3 regions of the Streptomyces sp. NPDC053673 genome follow, and region 3 is predicted to be linked to each of the others. Evidence: riboswitches for the same ligand, from Rfam matches in the RefSeq annotation. Region 3 holds a riboswitch; each other region holds the start of a gene.
The links. A riboswitch is a leader RNA that binds a small molecule or an ion and turns the genes downstream of it on or off. The one in region 3 is predicted to bind cobalamin.
Positions count from the first base shown of each region.

Region 1: it holds a riboswitch for cobalamin, as region 3 does, so the genes downstream of both, metE (5-methyltetrahydropteroyltriglutamate--homocysteine S-methyltransferase) here and ACZ6ZQ_RS23515 (prenyltransferase/squalene oxidase repeat-containing protein) in region 3, are expected to answer to the same signal.
Region 2: it holds a riboswitch for cobalamin, as region 3 does, so the genes downstream of both, cobN (cobaltochelatase subunit CobN) here and ACZ6ZQ_RS23515 (prenyltransferase/squalene oxidase repeat-containing protein) in region 3, are expected to answer to the same signal.

Region 1 is NZ_JBVJKN010000012.1:101,429-107,127, reverse strand. It holds gene ACZ6ZQ_RS19155 (class F sortase) at 1-207, shown strand, start outside; gene ACZ6ZQ_RS19150 (crotonase/enoyl-CoA hydratase family protein) at 302-1,081, opposite strand; gene metE (5-methyltetrahydropteroyltriglutamate--homocysteine S-methyltransferase) at 1,403-3,727, opposite strand; cobalamin riboswitch at 3,878-4,099, opposite strand; gene ACZ6ZQ_RS19140 (MurR/RpiR family transcriptional regulator) at 4,412-5,332, opposite strand; gene ACZ6ZQ_RS19135 (SPW repeat protein) at 5,569-5,699, opposite strand, start outside.
Region 2 is NZ_JBVJKN010000058.1:20,656-26,354, forward strand. It holds gene cobN (cobaltochelatase subunit CobN) at 1-1,496, opposite strand, end outside; cobalamin riboswitch at 1,534-1,667, opposite strand; gene ACZ6ZQ_RS37355 (cobalamin biosynthesis protein CobG) at 1,712-3,109, shown strand; gene ACZ6ZQ_RS37360 (precorrin-8X methylmutase) at 3,106-3,747, shown strand; gene ACZ6ZQ_RS37365 (precorrin-2 C(20)-methyltransferase) at 3,753-5,252, shown strand; gene ACZ6ZQ_RS37370 (flavin monoamine oxidase family protein) at 5,647-5,699, opposite strand, start outside.
Region 3 is NZ_JBVJKN010000017.1:44,453-50,151, forward strand. It holds gene ACZ6ZQ_RS23510 (SCO2322 family protein) at 1-379, opposite strand, end outside; gene ACZ6ZQ_RS23515 (prenyltransferase/squalene oxidase repeat-containing protein) at 466-1,725, opposite strand; cobalamin riboswitch at 1,818-1,965, opposite strand; gene ACZ6ZQ_RS23520 (MBL fold metallo-hydrolase) at 2,231-3,271, opposite strand; gene ACZ6ZQ_RS23525 (aldehyde dehydrogenase) at 3,579-5,066, shown strand; gene ACZ6ZQ_RS23530 (ferredoxin) at 5,066-5,299, shown strand; gene ACZ6ZQ_RS23535 (hypothetical protein) at 5,529-5,699, shown strand, end outside.

The DNA of each region.
Region 1 (5,699 bases), on a different contig from region 3:
GCGACGTTCAAAGTCGACTCGGTGGAGATGTTCAGCAAGGCGCGCTTCCCCAATGAGCGCGTCTACAACGACACCCCGTCGGCGCAGCTGCGCCTGATCACGTGCGGTGGCGAATTCGACCTGAAGACCAAGGACTACAAGGACAACGTCGTCGTCTTCGCCCACCTCGACTCCGCCAGGAAGGCCGCGAAGGCCGCGAAGGCCTGAACCACAGCCGGTCCCGATGCCCCCGGCCACATGCCCGGTCCGCCGCCGGGCCGGGGGCGGAGCCGCGGGCCGGGGCATGGGCAGGCTCCGCGGTTCAGTCCGCGAAGCTCCCGTGACGGCCCGCGCCACCCGCGAACCGGTCGGCGCCCGACTGGGTCTCCCCCGCGGTCAGCGGCACCATGCCGTGCCGGTACTCGGCGGCCAGGGCGACCGGCTCGCTCAGGCCGTGCTGCTCGCGGGCGGAAAGTCTGTCGTGGCGCAGGCACAGCTGAGGGAACGCCGCGATCTCCCGGGCGAGTTGCTCCGCCGCCCGGCGGGCGTCGCCGACCGGTACGAGCCGGTTGGCGAGCCCCATGCCGTACGCCTCCGGGGCCGGGACGGGGCGGCCCGTGAGGATCATGTCCATGGCCCGGCTCTCCCCGATCAGGCGCGGCAGCCGTACGGTGCCGCCGTCCACGAGCGGAACGCCCCAGCGGCGGCAGAACACCCCGAAGACGGCGTCCTCCTCCACGACCCGCAGGTCGCACCAGATCGCCAGTTCCAGGCCACCGGCCACCGCGTGGCCGGAGACCGCCGCGATGACGGGCTTGCCGAGCCGCATCCGGGTGGGGCCCATCGGCCCGTCACCGTCGGCGAGGACCTTGTTTCCGCGTGGCGTGCCGATGGCCTTGAGATCGGCGCCGGCGCAGAAGGTACCGCCCTCGCCCCACAGCACGGCGACGGCCGCGTCAGGGTCGGCGTCGAATTCACGGAAGGCCTCGGCGAGTCGGGCGGCGGTCGGGCCGTCGACGGCGTTACGGACCTCGGGGCGGCTGAGGATCACCGTGAGCACGGGGCCCTCGCGCTCGATCCGCACCGCAGGGTTCTCGCTCATCGTTCGCCTTCCCACAGGGGTCGACCGCCGCCCGGGGAGGAATCCCCGGGCCGCGAGTACCGGATGGTCCCGACGAAAGCTAGTGCCCCTCCCGGCAAGCTTTGCCCGGTCGCGGCACTAGTGGGCCCGGGCACCCCGGAGCCAGCCTCATCCGCTGTCCCGGGCAGCCGGGCACCTGGGCGGCCTCGCCGCGCCGGGTGTCGCTGCGTACGTACAGAGTTGCTGCGTGACCGCCTCGCCGAGCGGTCCCACTCCGGCGCTGGTCGGGGGTGTGCCGGGCCGGGCACGCACATCGGTGCCCGGCCCCGGCACGGAGTGGGCTCAGGATGCCGGTGCGGAGAGGTCCGTCCGGATCTCACGGGCCGCTGCGACGAGGTTGTCGAGTGACGCCCGGGTCTCCGGCCAGCCGCGGGTCTTGAGGCCGCAGTCGGGATTGACCCACAGCCGCTCCGCCGGGATGGCCTCGAGTCCCTTGCGGAGCAGGGCCCCCGCGTCGGCGGCGCCAGGGACGCGTGGCGAGTGGATGTCGTACACACCGGGGCCGACCTCGCGCGGATAGCCGGCGATGGCGAGTTCACCGGCGACCTGCATATGGGAGCGGGCGGCCTCCAGGCTGATGACATCGGCGTCGAGGTCGTCGATGGCCTGGAGGATGTCACCGAACTCGGCGTAGCACATATGGGTGTGGATCTGGGTGTCCGGGCGCACCCCGCTGGTGGTGAGGCGGAACGCCTCGGTCGCCCATGTGAGATAGCGGGCCCGGTCCGCGGCGCGCAGCGGCAGCGTCTCGCGCAGGGCGGGTTCGTCGACCTGGATGACGGAGGTTCCCGCCGCTTCGAGGTCGTCGACCTCGTCCCGCAGGGCGAGGGCGACCTGGCGTGCGGTGTCCCCGAGCGGCTGGTCGTCGCGGACGAAGGACCAGGCGAGCATGGTGACCGGGCCGGTGAGCATGCCCTTGACCGGTCGGTCGGTGAGTGACTGCGCGAAGCGGGTCCAGCGCAGGGTCATCGGTTCGGGGCGGGAGATGTCGCCGGCGAGGATCGGCGGGCGGACGCAGCGGGTGCCGTACGACTGGACCCAGCCGTGCCGGGTGGCGATGTAGCCGGTGAGCCGCTCGGCGAAGTACTGCACCATGTCGTTGCGTTCGGGCTCACCGTGCACCAGGACGTCGATTCCGGCCTTCTCCTGGAAGGAGATGACCTCGCGGATCTCGGCCTCGATGCGCTCCTCGTAGCCGGCGGTGTCGATACGCCCGGCGCGCAGATCGGCACGGGCGGTGCGCAGTTCGCCGGTCTGGGGGAACGATCCGATGGTGGTCGTCGGCAGCAGCGGCAGCGCGAGGTGGGCGCGCTGGGCGGCGGCCCGCTCCGGATACGGCTGCGCGCGGCGGCCGTCCGCGTCGGTGACAGCTGCCGCCCGGGCGCGCACCGCCGGGTCGCGGGTGATCGCCGAGCCCGCACGGGAAGCCAGATCGGCCCGGTTCGCGGCCAGCTCCGCCGCGATCGTGTCCGTGCCCTGCGCGAGACCACGGGCCAGGGTGACGATCTCGGCGGTCTTCTGGCGGGCGAAGGCGAGCCAGCGGGCGATCTGTGGATCGATGTCGTGCTCGACGGTGCTGTCCAGCGGCACATGCAGAAGCGAGCAGGAGGCGGACACATCGACCCGGTCGGCGAGACCGAGCAGGGTACCCAGGGTGGCGAGCGAGGCCGAGAGGTCGTTGATCCATACGTTGCGGCCGTCGACGACTCCGGCGACCAGGCGCTTGCCGGGCAGCCCGCCGGCCGCGGCGAGTTCGCCGAGGTTCGCGGCGGCCGGGCCGGTGAAATCGAGGGCGAGACCGTCGACGGGAGCCTTGGCCAGGACCGGCAGTGCTTCGCCGAGCCGGTCGAAGTAGGAGGCGACCAGCAGCCTGGGCCGGTCGCTGAGGCCGCCGAGGGCGCGGTAGGCGCGGGCGGCGGCGTCCAGTTCGGCGGGGGTGCGGTCCTGGACGAGGGCGGGCTCGTCCAGCTGCACCCACTCGGCCCCGGCGGCCCGCAGATCGGCGAGTACCTCGGCGTACACCGGCAGCAGCCGGTCCAGCAGTGTCAGCGGCTCGAAGCCGTCGTCGACGCCGGGAGCGGGCTTGGCCAGCAGCAGGTACGTGACCGGGCCGACGAGCACGGGGCGGGCGCGGTGGCCGAGTGCGAGCGCCTCCCTGAACTCGGCGACCTGCCTGGCCGGATCGGCGGAGAACACGGTGCCGGGGCCGAGCTCGGGGACGAGGTAGTGGTAGTTGGTGTCGAACCACTTGGTCATCTCCAGCGGCGCCGCGTCCTGGGTGCCGCGTGCCATCGCGAAATAGCCGTCCAGGGCGTCTGCCTCGACGGCGGCACGGTGGCGGGCGGGGATCGCGCCGACCATCACGCTGGTGTCCAGGACGTGGTCGTAGTACGAGAAGTCACCGGTCGGCATCTCGTGGACACCGGCCTCTGCGAGCTGCCGCCAGTGGGTGCGGCGCAGGTCCGCGGCGGTGTCCCGGAGGGCGTCCGCGGTGACGCGGCCCTTCCAGTAGCCCTCGATCGCCTTCTTCAGTTCCCGGTTCCGGCCCTGCCGGGGGTAGCCGTACACGGTGGCCCGTGCTCCCGTGGCTGCGGACTTGCTGGTCACGGAACTCTCCTTCGCGAGCGTGTCTCCGATACGACCCCGGGACGGGTCGAGGGCGCGAAGGAACGGCGACCGGGCGGCCGGGTGTTGCCCGTTCCGCCTGGTGTGTGCGCCGACCCGCCCTCGAGGTCACCGGGATCTCCGCACGCGTACGTCGCGGGCGGGCAACGGGCAGGTCTTCGGACTCGCGGGCACGTCTGCCGGTTTCCCGGCGGACATCTACTGGCCGTCGCTTCCCAGACCCGGCCGGGCCCAGTGCGTATGACGGCGGTCGTTCCCGCTCACCGCTGCGGGGCAGTCCCGGATTCCCACCGGGTTCCCTCTTACGACGCTCCTGTCCGGCTGACAGGGCGTACCAGCTGCACGGTCAGCGTAGGGGGTACGTGGGTGCGCGGACATCACTGTTCACATTCCGGAAGGTGATGCGCGGGTGCGGGTGGCCTGCATGCAGCAGACCGGCCGTCTTGCCGGCGGCCCCGGCCCAGGGGTTGACCGGGGCCGCCGGGGGGCAGCCAAGGGGAGAGGCTGCCCTAACAGAACACCGTGGGGCCGACGAGGAGGAGTGTCGTCCGCAGTGCCACCTGAAGTAAATATATTTACTGCCAAGTAAGCAAGGGCATGAAAAAATTCATGCACCTCTGGGTGTGAAAGTCCCTTCCGCAAGACCGCCGCCCGGCCCCGCCGGCGTCAGTCCTCCAGGAAGAAATCGTGCTGCTCAGCGGCCTGCTCGTACTGCTCGAGACGCATCTGCGTACGCTCGGGATCGGCATCGGCCATGGCCTGGAGGATGGCCGCCGACAGCACCCCCGGCGCCGCGTACGAGTCGAAGACCAGACGTGATCCGGTGGCGGCCGTGAACGCGACATCGGCCTCGTCGACCAGTGGCCCCATCGTCAGGTCCGTGATCAGTGCGGTGCGCAGGCCCGCACTGCGTGCGGCCCGCATCGCCGCCAGCGTCTCCTTGGCGTGCCGCGGCATCGCGAACGCCAGCACCCACGTGCCGCCCGCCTCCCGGGACTGCAGCAGCGCGTCGTAGGCCACGCTCCCCCCGCGCGAGACCAGACGCACGTCCGGATGGATCCGCCTCGCCCCGTACGCGAAGTACTCCGCGAGCGACGAGGAGATCCGCAGGCCGAGAACCGTCAGCGGGACCGACCGGGCGAGCTCCCGGCCGACGTCGAGCACCTTGCCCGTGTCGGCGAACACACGGCGCAGGCCCTCCAGACTGCCGATCTCGGCGTCGACGGCCGCCTGCAGTTCGTTGCGGCGGTCCTCCCCCGTGTCCACCGACCCGGCGACCGCGCTCAGCGCGATGGGCTGCAGCGCCTCCCGCAGCGCCGGGAATCCGCTGAACCCCACCGACGACGCGAACCGCGTCACCGACGGCTGGCTCACCCCCACCCGGTCCGCGAGATCCGTGATCGACAAGAAGGCGGCCTCGGTGAGGTGGTCGATGATGTACTGCGCGATCCGCCGCTGCCCGGGAGACAGCCGATGCCCGCCGAACAGAGCACGGACCCTCTCCACAGGCGTCGGCTCCGCATCGGGAGACTGCCTTCCCGGCGTGATCGCAGACGCCTGCGCGCGCGCCTGCTGATCTGATGGCACGGTGTGCCTCCTTCGCATCCCACTTGGGTTCAACATAGCTCACGCACCGTGGTCGCCCACGGGAACCGTCGGCCACTGTCCGGCTGGTGGGACAGCCCCGTACGCGGCTGCCGACTGCGGCGGCCGTGCGGCGAGTTCGGGGACGGCTGAGCGGAACAACCGGCAGTCGTGCGGGAAGGCCCCGACCCGGTCGGCACTTGCCGGGGCCGGAGCCTTCCCTGAGGCGGGACGCGCGCTCAGCGCATGGGACCGATGTCCGGGCCGCCGCGCGCGGAGGCCCGAGTGCGGCGGAGGCCGCCGACGCGGCGCTCGGCCACGGCCGCCATGGCCAGACCGAGCAGCAGCGCCACGACGCCGACGATGACGT
Region 2 (5,699 bases), on a different contig from region 3:
TCGGGGTCGTGGTAGATCGCGATCGGGTTCTCGCCGAAGCCGCGCGGCGGCTGGATGACGACGAGGAGATTGCCGCGGCGCAGGGCGGCCAGCACGATGTCGCCCTCGGGATTGCGGGAGCGGTCCAGGAACATCTCGCCGGGCGCCGGGCCCCAGTGCTCCTCGACGTGCTCGCGCAGTTCCTGCGGCAGGGTCGCGTACCAGCGCTTGTAGTCGGCGGCCGGGATACGGACCGGATTGCGGGCGAGCTGCTCCTCGGTGAGCCAGTCCTGGTCGTGGCCGCCCGCCTCGATGAGCGCGTAGATCAGCTCGTCGCCGTCGCCGGACGCGAGGCCGGGGATCTCCTCCGTACCGAAGTCGTAGCCCTCCGCCCGGAGCCGGCGCAGCAGCGAGACCGCGGAGGCGGGGGTGTCGAGGCCGACGGCGTTGCCGATGCGGGAGTGCTTCGTCGGGTACGCGGACAGGACGAGGGCGAGCCGCTTCTCGGCGTTCGGGATGTGGCGCAGACGGGCGTGGCGTACGGCGATCCCGGCGACGCGGGCGGCGCGCTCGGGGTCGGGGACATAGGCCGGGAGGCCGTCCTCGTCGATCTCCTTGAAGGAGAACGGGACGGTGATGAGGCGGCCGTCGAACTCCGGGACCGCGACCTGGCTGGCGGCGTCCAACGGGGACAGGCCCTCGTCGTTCTCCTCCCAGCTGCTGCGCGACCCGGTCAGGCACAGCGCCTGCAGGACGGGCACGTCGAGCGCGGCGAGCGCGCCCGCGTCCCAGGACTCGTCGTCACCGCCGGCCTGTGCCTCGGCGGGCCTGGTGCCGCCGGCGGCGAGGACGGTCGTGACGATGGCGTCGGCGCCGCGGAGCTGTTCGAGGAGCTCCGGCTCGGGGGCGCGCAGCGATGCCACGTAGAGGGGGAGGGCCCGGCCGCCCGCGTCCTCGACGGCGTCGCAGAGGGCACCGACGAAGGCGGTGTTCCCGCTCATGTGGTGGGCGCGGTAGTAGAGCACGGCGATGGTGGGGCCGGTGGGGCCGGTGGTGCTCTTCGCCTCACGGTCCAGGTGGCCCCAGGTCGGCGCCGGGGCCGGGGGCTCGAAGCCATGACCGGTGAGCAGGACCGTGTCCGACAGGAAACGGGCGAGCTGCTCCAGATTGTCCGGACCGCCGTGCGCGAGGTAGGCGTGCGCCTCGGCGGCGATCCCGACCGGGACGGTGGAGGCCTCCATCAGCTGGGCGTCGGGGGCCTGTTCGCCGGTGAGGACGACCACGGGCCGGTCCTGGGCCAGCAGCTGGTCCAGACCCTCCTGCCAGGCGCGGATACCGCCGAGGAGCCGTACGACGACGAGGTCGGTGCCGTCGAGGAGCGCCGGCAGCTCGTCGAGCGGGAGCCGGGAGGGATTGGCCAAGCGGTACGCCACCGGGCCGTCGTTGCCGTCGGCCGCGCGGGCGCTGAGCAGGTCGGTGTCAGAAGTCGACAGCAGCAGGATCGTCGCGTGCGTCATCGCGTGCGCAGGCCTTCCTCGGGGTGTCCGCGCCCCGGGTGGTCGTAGGACGGCGGGAGTTCCTGACTCGCCGGGTCCCGAGGGCCCGGCTCACAGTGGCGGGACCGCGCCGGATTCTCACCGGGCTTCCTCCCCAGGGCCCTGGGACCCCTTGCCTTTCTGCATAGTAGAGGCTGGCCCTTGCCGACAGGGCGGCCACCTGGAATGACGTAGGTATGCTCGCCGCCATGCCGCCCACACCGCCAACACCCCCGGACCGGGACGAACCCCGCATTCGGGACCGGGGAGACGCATGCCCGGGCGCGCTGCGGCTGCACGCGGCGGACGACGGGCAGCTGGCCCGACTCCGGTTGCCCGCAGGCGTCTTGACGCCTCGTCAGGTCGAAGCCCTGGCCGATGCTGCGGAGCGGCTCGGTGACGGGGCGCTGAGCATCACCTCCCGTGGGAACGCGGAACTGCGCGGCCTCGGCGAGGGGTGCGGGGCGCAGCTCGCGGGAGTGCTCCGGGAGGCCGGACTGTTGCCCTCGGACACGCACGAGCGGGTACGCAACGTGCTGGCCTCACCGCTCGCCGGACTCGACGGACTCGGTTACGGCGACGTCCAGTTGTGGGCGCGCGAACTGGACGTGCTGCTGTGCGCGAGCGACGGGGCGGCCGGGCTGTCCGGGCGGTTCCTGTTCGCCCTGGACGACGGGCGCGGGGACGTGGCGGGCCTCGGTGCGGATGTGACCTTGCTCGCAGAGACGGGCGGCTCGGCGCTCGTACGCGTCGGGGACCAGGCGTTTCGCATCCGCGCTGCCGATGCCCCGCGCGCGGCCCTCGCCGCCGCGGAAGCCTTCCTCGCGGCGGCGGTCGCGGCGGGCACGGGGGCGTGGCGGGTGCGGGAGCTGCCCGGTGGGCAGGACATTGCCGTGGGGGCGCATCTGGAACGGGCGGGCGTCGCCGCGGAAGCTTTCCCCGCTCCGCCCCTTCCCGGCTGTGTCGATGTGCGGCTCCGCCACGTGGGGAGCAAGCCCCCGGACCCCCGTACGGCCTTCGGCCGTGAGGCGGAACCCGTGCCCGGGGTCGTAGAAGGGCCCGGCGGCTGGGCCCTCTCCGTCGCCGCCCCGCTCGGACGGCTCACCGTCGCGCAGGTCCGCGCGCTGCTCCCCGCGCCCGCGGACGAGGTACGGCTCACGCCGTGGCGCGGAGTCGTCGTGCCCGGGTTCGCCGACCGCGCGGCGGCCGAGGCGCGGCTCGCGCAGCTCGGCGAGGCCGGGCTGATCACCGGCGCCGACTCCCCCTGGTACGGCGTCGGCGCCTGCACCGGCCGGCCCGGATGCGCCAAGTCGCTGGCCGACGTGCGGACCGACGCGGCACCCGGCCGGGGCGGCCTGCCCGTGTACTGGTCCGGCTGCGAGCGGCGGTGCGGACATCCGCACGGGGAGTACGTGGACGTCCTGGCCACGGCGGACGGCACGTACCGGGTGACCGTGCTCGGCGCCGGCGTACCGGTCGGCGGGCCGACCGACGTACCGACAGACCGGGGGCTGGCCGACGCTGTCGCGGTGGCACGGGCCACGCCCCTCCCGACGACCGTCCCGACGACCGCCACGAAGACCGTCACGAGATGAGCGAGAGCACAGTGTTCGACTACGAGAAGGACGGCGCGGAGATCTACCGCCAGTCCTTTGCCACGATCCGCGCCGAGGCCGATCTCGCCGCGCTGCCCGCCGACGTCAGCCAGGTCGCCGTGCGGATGATCCACGCCTGCGGCATGACCGACCTCGTCCGCGATCTCGCCTACTCGCCCGGCGTGGTGGCCCGCGCACGCGCGGCCCTACGTGCCGGCGCACCCATCCTCTGCGACGCCCAGATGGTCGCCAGCGGTGTCACCCGCAAGCGGCTGCCCGCGGACAACGACGTGATATGCACGCTCTCCGACCCGTCCGTGCCCGCGCTCGCCGCCGAACTCGGTACGACGCGCAGCGCGGCCGCGCTGGAGCTGTGGCGCGACCGTCTCGACGGCGCGGTCGTCGCCGTGGGTAACGCGCCCACCGCGCTCTTCCGGCTCCTGGAGATGATCGAGGAGGGCGCGCCCCGCCCGGCCGCCGTCATCGGCGTGCCGGTCGGATTCATCGGCGCGGCCGAGTCCAAGGACGCGCTCGCCGTGCACGGTTCGGGCCTGGAGCACCTGGTGGTGCGCGGGCGGCGCGGCGGCAGCGCCATGGCCGCGGCAGCGATCAACGCGATAGCGAGTGAGGCGGAGTGAGCGACGTGACCGGGAAGCTCTACGGCGTCGGGCTGGGGCCCGGCGATCCGTCGTTGATGACCCTGCGCGCGGTGGAGGTCATCGCCGAGGCGGACGTCGTGGCGTACCACAGCGCCAGGCACGGCCGTTCCATCGCGCGCTCGATCGTGGCGAAGCACCTGCGCTCCGACCACATCGAAGAGCGGCTGATGTACCCGGTCACGGTCGAGACCACCGATCACCCCGGCGGCTACCGCGGCGCGCTCAACGACTTCTACGAGGAGGCCGCGGAGCGGCTCGCGGCGCATCTCGACGCGGGGCGGACCGTGGCCGTGCTCGCGGAGGGCGACCCGCTCTTCTACGGCTCGTACCAGCACATGCACAAGCGGCTGGCCCACCGGTACCCGACCGAGGTGATCCCCGGGGTCACGTCGGTCAGCGCGGCCGCGGCCCGGCTCGGACAGCCGCTCGTGGAGGCCGAGGAGGTGCTGACGATCATCCCGGGCACGCTGCCCGAGGAGGAGCTGACGGCCCGTCTCGCCTCGACCGACTCCGCGGTGGTGATGAAGCTGGGGCGGACCTTCCCGGCGGTGCGCCGGGCGCTGGAGCGCGCGGGGCGGCTGGACGACGCGCGGTACGTGGAGCGGGCGACGATGCCGGGCGAGCGTACGGAGCCGCTGGCCGAGGTGGATCCGGAGTCCGTGCCGTACTTCTCGGTGGCGGTGCTGCCGAGCCGTGTCGACGAGGTGCGGCCAAAGACGCGTCCGCAGGGCGAGGTCGTCGTGGTGGGCACCGGCCCGGCGGGTCCGCTGTGGCTGACGCCCGAGACGCGAGGGGCGCTCGCCTCCGCCGACGACCTGGTCGGCTACACGACGTACCTGGACCGGGTGCCGGTACGGCCCGGCCAGCGGCGGCACGGCTCCGACAACAAGGTGGAGTCGGAGCGCGCCGAGTTCGCGCTGGACCTCGCGCGGCGCGGGCGGCGGGTGGCGGTGGTCTCGGGCGGCGACCCGGGGGTCTTCGCGATGGCCACGGCGGTGCTGGAGGCCGCCTCCCAGGAGCCGTACGCGGACGTTCCCGTACGCGTCCTGCCGGGCGTCACAGCGGCGAACGCCGCGGCGGCGCGCGCGGGCGCCCCGCTCGGCCACGACTACGCGACGATCTCCCTCTCCGACCGGCTCAAGCCGTGGGAGGTCATCGCGGAGCGCCTGCGGGCCGCGGCCGCCGCGGATCTCGTACTGGCCCTGTACAACCCCGGCTCGCGCAGCCGCACCTGGCAGGTCGCCAAGGCCCGCGAACTGCTTCTGGAGCACCGCGCCCCCGACACCCCCGTCGTCGTCGCGCGTGACGTGGGCGGCCCGGAGGAGAGCGTACGGATCGTGCGCCTCGGCGAACTGGACCCGGCGGTGGTCGACATGAGGACGCTGCTGCTGGTCGGCTCCTCGCAGACCAGGACGGTCAGGAGGGGGTCGGGCGCCGGGGCCGGCGAGGAGATCGTCTGGACCCCGCGCACGTACCCCGGTTAGGGATCCGGCGGATCAGGCTGGATCAGCGAGTCGCAGGGCCTCGCGAACGAACCCAGCCAGTTCCGTGGCCGGAAAGGTTTGCCGGGAAGCTCGCGGCGTCCGGTGCATGAGGTCTCCCCCGGCCCGGGGGGCCGAGGGGACGCATCGCAAGGCTGAGCATCGCCCTCGTACTGGATGTACTTGGGTGACGCGACAACGCAGCGAGGTGCCGTGCAGGGCGTCGCGAGCCGGTGAACCTTTCCGGCCATGGCACTAGATCCGCGGGACAGGCCCTGGGCCCCTCCGGCCCTGAGCCTGTCCGGCACTTGGCCGGTCCGGCACTTGGCGCGGGCCCGCGCCCGTCGGCCCGGCCCTTCGTCGCGAGCGCGGGGCGGGGGTGCGGGCACGGGGCCGGTCAGTTCGCGGCCAGGACTTCGCGGGCGGCTCGTTCGCCGGAGCGCACCGCCC
Region 3 (5,699 bases):
CCTGCGCACAGCCGGTGCGGGGGGCGGGCGGCGTCTCGCCCCCCGGCGCGTCGGCGGGGGTGCCGAAGTCGACGACCACGCCGACGCGTTTGGTGCCGGCCTTCGCGGGGGTACCCGCGCACAGCTCGGCGAAGCCGGGCGCGGTCCGGGGCTCGGCCGAGTCCTGGGAGTCCGCGCTGACGGAGAAGCGGAAGCCGTCCACCGTGCCATCGGCCGGCCGGGCCGTGGCCGGGCCCTGGGTGGCGTACGCCCAGGCCCCGCCGTCGGACTGCCAGAACGACCAGTACCGGTAGCCCGCCGCCTGCGCAGACCCCGCGCCGCCCAACACGGTGAGCGCGACGCCGAGGGAGAGGACGAGCGCGGTCAGTCGTGCAGGCACGACCGCGCCCACCCCTGCGCGTATCCCGTACCACCGCGCACCGCGGGCGCGGGTGCGGGGGCGAGTGCGGTCGGTCGCCCCCGGCATCACTGCTGCTGGTTCTTCCGGCGACCGCTGATCAGAAAGCCGATGCCCGCGCCGGCCGCGACACCCGCGCCGACGATCCACCAGATACCGGCGCTGTCGCCGCCCTTGTCCGTCTCGTCGTCGGAGTCGCCCTCGCGCGGCTGGGGCGTGGCAGTGTCCGTGGCTGTGGGCGCGGGGCCGGTCGCGTTCAGCTGCTCGACCAGGTCGGCACCGCCGAAGTCGCGCGGGTCGGCACCGGACGCGTGCGCGGCGAGGATGAGCTGCGCGTACGCGGCAGGTCCGGCGTCCTTCGCCCAGGCGGCGGAGTTCTTCTCCAGCCAGGCCACCGCACCGGCCGCCTTGTCACTGTGCCCGGCGGCGGACAGGGCGAGCACCGCGTCCGCGGTGTTGCCGAAGTCCGGCAGCGGGGCCGGGTCGGTCGCGCCGGGCAGCGGCGGCGAGTCCAGGTGCCCGGTCTTCGCCAGCGCCTTCGTGAGGTACGCGGCGCCGTTGCGTGCGGCCTGCTCCGGAGTCGCCCTGGCCGGGGTGGCGCACTTCGGCTCACCGTCCGGCCTCGGGCCGCCGACGATCATGCCGCGGCCCAGTCCGCCGAGCACCGCCGCCGCCGTGGCGTCGCCGTTCGCGAGCAGCTTGCCCGCCTTGTCCGGCTGGTACGCGAACGCCCCGCCGCCCGTCGCGTCGGCACACGGGATCGCGAAGGAGACGAGTGCGTCGTAGGGGGTCCTGCCGTCCTTCGACTTCACGTCGCCCGGCTTGGCCTGCGCAGCGGCGAAGGCGCCGATCACGATCGACGTGGAGTTGGCGTCGGACGGCATGCCCGGGTTGTAGCTCCAGCCGCCGTCGGCGTTCTGCACGGACTTCAGCCACTCGAGGCCCTTGTTGACGGCGTCCTGGTGCCCGCCGAGGGCGCGCAGGGACTGCACCGCGGCCGCCGTTGCGTTGGTGTCCAGCATCGTCTTCGCGTCGCACGGCTTGCTGACATCCGCGCGGTACGAGGCGAAGCCGCCGTTCGCGCACTGCTGCCCGGTCAGCCAGTCGACGGACTTCGCGGCGGGCACGGTCCGCATGACGTCCTGCGCGAGCAGCGCCAGCGACTGCCGCCAGACACCGTCGTACGTCGGGTCCTTCGTGCCGTACAGCCCGGCCGGGATCGTGGGCGAGGGAGAAGGGGTGGGCGCGGCCGTCGCGGCCGGGGCACCGGCCACGCAGAGCACGGCGGAAGCGGCGGCGAGTGCTGCTGCGCTGCGGCGAACGGTCATGGCGGACTGTGCCTCTCCTGTCGGGAGCCGGGCACAGGCACGCTGAGGCACCAGGCTCCGGCGCCGTATACCTCGACGGTGCCGGCCACCGGGCGGTCCCGATGGCGCGAGCCGGTCACTCCGGTACGAGGCATTCCGACTCACCGCCTGCGACGGCGGCTCACGGTTGCGGGTCAGTGCCGGATTTGCACCGGCTTCCCCCCGTACGGTGTGATGACGACTCGCACACTCTACCGGTCCGTATTCCGGGCCCCCGGGACGGTCGGCGCCATGGGCGGGCGGGCTAGCGGCCGGGCGCACGGCCGGGCGTGCGGTCTGTCCCGGTGGTCCGGGTCGCGGTTCGGGGTCGCGGTCTGCCCCGCGGTCCGGGCCCGTCGACATGGTGTCGCGGTCCGGGGCGGTCGACATGGGTCGTCGACGCAATGACCGCCATGACGTGCACGCTGACGGGCCCGCGCGGAAGCGCCCGCCGGAATGCCGCCACCCGGGCCGACGGGGACGGGCGTCAGCGAGCCACCACGTACGCCACCGGATCACTGCCCGCCACCGCCTCCGCCCGCCCCAGCTTCACCAGGCGGCGCACATGGGCCTCCGCCTCCGAGACCGCGATGTTCCGTGAGCCGTAGGGGATCTGCTCCCAGGGGCGGTTCCACTCCATACGCTCGGCAAGCTGCCACGGAGTGAGCGGCGCGGCGAGGAGTTCCAGCAGTCCGCCGAGCCGCTCCTCGTGGTGGGCCAGCAGCTCACGGACTCGTGCGGGGGCGTTGGTGAAGGCGTGCTGGTGCGCCGGGAGGACCTCGGCGACGCCGAGGCGGCCCACACGCTCCAGGGAGTCGAGGTAGTCGCCGAGCGGGTCGGTGACGGTGGAGTCGCCGGGGTCTTCGTAGAGGCCGATGTGCGGGGTGATCCCCGGCAGCAGGTGGTCGCCGGAGAAGAGCCGTCCGACGCCGGGGAGGTTCGCCGGATGCTCCTCCTCCAGGTGCAGACAGACGTGCCCGGGGGTGTGGCCGGGCGTCCATATCGCGCGCAGCCGACGGCCGGCCAGGTCGACCAGCTCCCCGGGAACGATCTCCCGGTCGGGCAGGGCGGCCCGGAGCCCGGGCAGGGTGCGAGTCCGGCCTTCGGCGCGCGCCGCGCGCAGCGGGGCGAGATGCTCCTCGGGGGCGCCGACGGCGGCGAGCTTGTCGGCCAGGTAGTCGAGCCAGGCGCCGGGCTGTGCCTCCCGGGTGCGGCGTACGACGGCGGTGTCGGCCGCGTGCATCGCGATCCAGGCGCCGGACGCCTCGCGCACCTGACCGGACAGTCCGTGGTGGTCGGGGTGGTGGTGGGTGATGACGACGCCGTGGACGTCGGCCACCGAGGTGCCGATGGCGGACAGGCCCTCGGTGAGGGCCGTCCAGGAGGCCGGATCGTCCCAGCCGGTGTCGATGAGGACGGGGCCGCGGCCGGTGTCGAGGACATGGACCAGGGTGTGGCCGAGCGGGTTGTCCGGGATGGGGACCTGGAGGGACCAGACGCCTCCGCCGTGCTGGATCACCTGTGGCATGCGTCCTCGAATCTCCGGAGGCGGCAGGGGCATTGCTCACTATAACGAGAACTGATGGACCGTCAGAACGGTCCGGGAGAGTTTGCTGGAATCCCCGGCCCGGCTCTGGCGGAAGCTGCACGACGACAGTCTCGACGCCGATGACTGATGGGCCCATCGGCCCTCCTCCGTGGCCTGGCTTACTTGAACTGGAACTGGTATCAGTTCTGAAACAGTGTCAGAAGATCCCCAGTAGATCTCCGGCTGATCGTCCGGCAGGTCTCCGGCAGATCTCCGGCAGATCCCCGGTGTGTGGGAGGCGGACGTCATGACCGAGCTGGTCGAGCACGGAAAACTGTTCATCGGCGGGGAGTTGGTCGATCCCCTCGGCACGGACACCATCGAGGTGATCTCACCTCACACCGAGCACGTCATCGGCCGCGTCCCGCATGCGTCGCGGGCGGATGTGGACCGAGCGGTCGCCGCGGCCCGTGCCGCGTTCGACGACGGGCCCTGGCCGCGGACGACGCTCGCCGAGCGGATCGAGATCGTCGGCCGCATCAAGGACGCGATCGCCGTACGGCACGAGGAGATCGCCCGCTCGATCAGCTCGCAGAACGGCTCACCGTACTCCTGGAGCGTCCTGGCGCAGGCGCTCGGCGCGATGATGGTCTGGGATGCCGCCATCACCGTCGCCCGCGACTTCACCCACGAGGAGCAGCGCGCCGGCGTCCTCGGGCCCATCCTCGTGCGGCGCGAGCCCGTCGGGGTCGTCGCGGCCGTCGTACCGTGGAACGTCCCGCAGTTCGTCGCCGCGGCGAAGCTCGCGCCCGCGCTGCTCGCCGGCTGCACGGTCGTCCTCAAGCCGTCGCCGGAAACGCCGCTCGACGCGTACATCCTGGCCGACATCGCCCGCGAGGCCGGGCTGCCGGACGGTGTGCTGTCGATCCTCCCCGCGGGCCGTGAGGTCAGTGAGTACCTCGTCGGGCATCCGGGCGTCGACAAGGTGTCGTTCACGGGCTCGGTTGCCGCGGGCAAGCGCGTGATGGAGGTCGCCGCTCGCAATCTCACCCACGTCACGCTGGAGCTGGGTGGCAAGTCCGCGGCCGTGATCCTGCCGGACGCCGACCTCGACGCGACCGTTCAGGGCATCGTGCCGGCGGCCTGGATGAACAACGGGCAGGCCTGCGTGGCCCAGACCCGCATCCTCGTGCCGCGGTCCCGCTACGACGAGTTCGCCGACGCCTTCGCCGCGGCGGCCGGAGCGCTGGTGACCGGTGATCCGCTGGACCCGGCGACCCAGGTCGGCCCGCTCGTGGCGGAGCGGCAGCGGCAGCGGTCCCTCGACTACATCAGGATCGGCCAGGAGGAAGGCGCCAAGATCCTCACCGGCGGCGGCCGTCCGGCGGGTCTCGACCGCGGCTGGTACGTCGAGCCGACCCTCTTCGGAGGCGTCGACAACTCCATGCGCATCGCTCGCGAGGAGATCTTCGGACCGGTCATCTGTCTGCTGCCCTACGGGGAGGAGAGCGAGGCCGCGAAGATCGCCAACGACTCCGACTACGGGCTCAGCGGCAGCGTGTGGACGGCAGACGTCGAACACGGCATCGACTTCGCGCGGCGGATCAGGACGGGGACGTACAACGTCAACACGTTCAGCCTCGACATGCTCGGGCCATTCGGTGGATACAAGAACTCCGGACTTGGGCGGGAGTTCGGTCCTGAGGGCTTCGGCGCGTACCTTGAGCACAAAATGATCCATTTGCCGTCGACGTATACATCTGCCGCTGACGCGGCGGGCGGGAGCGAGATCTGATGGGTGACCGCTGGCATGTCGAGGTCGACCGGGGCGTGTGCATCGGCTCCGGGATGTGCGTGAACCACGCGCCGGACGGCTTCAAGCTGGACTCGGCCCGCCAGTCGCATCCGCAAGCCGAAGAGACCGACGCGAACGAACAGATCCTCGCCGCGGCGGAGGGCTGCCCGGTCGAGGCGATCCTGATCACGCTCCCGGACACGGGCGAGGCCGTTTTCCCGCCCGAGGACTAGTGCCCCCGCCCGGGGAAGGTCCTGTCCCCGCCCGAGGACCAGCTCTTTCCCCGGTCCGAGGATCAGCCCTTGTCCCCGCCTGAGGATCGGCCCTCTTCCCCGACCGGGAATCAGCCGTTTTCCCCGTCCGAGGATTAGCCCGTGCGAACAGCGGCGCGAGCACCCGTGCCAGACTGCTCCCATGATCGTGTGGGCAACGGGCCCGCGCGCGGCCCGGATTGGGAGACTTGTGCGCAAGGCGAGGTGGGCGGCCGCGGCTGCCGGTGTGGTGCTGCTGGCGACGGGGTGCGGCAGCGAGGGCGGTTCCGACGAGGGCAAGGGCGGCGCGGGTGCGTCCGGTTCCTCGTCCTCCGCACCGGCGGAAGCGGGCGGGAGCCTGGACGCGGCCGCGGTGACCAAG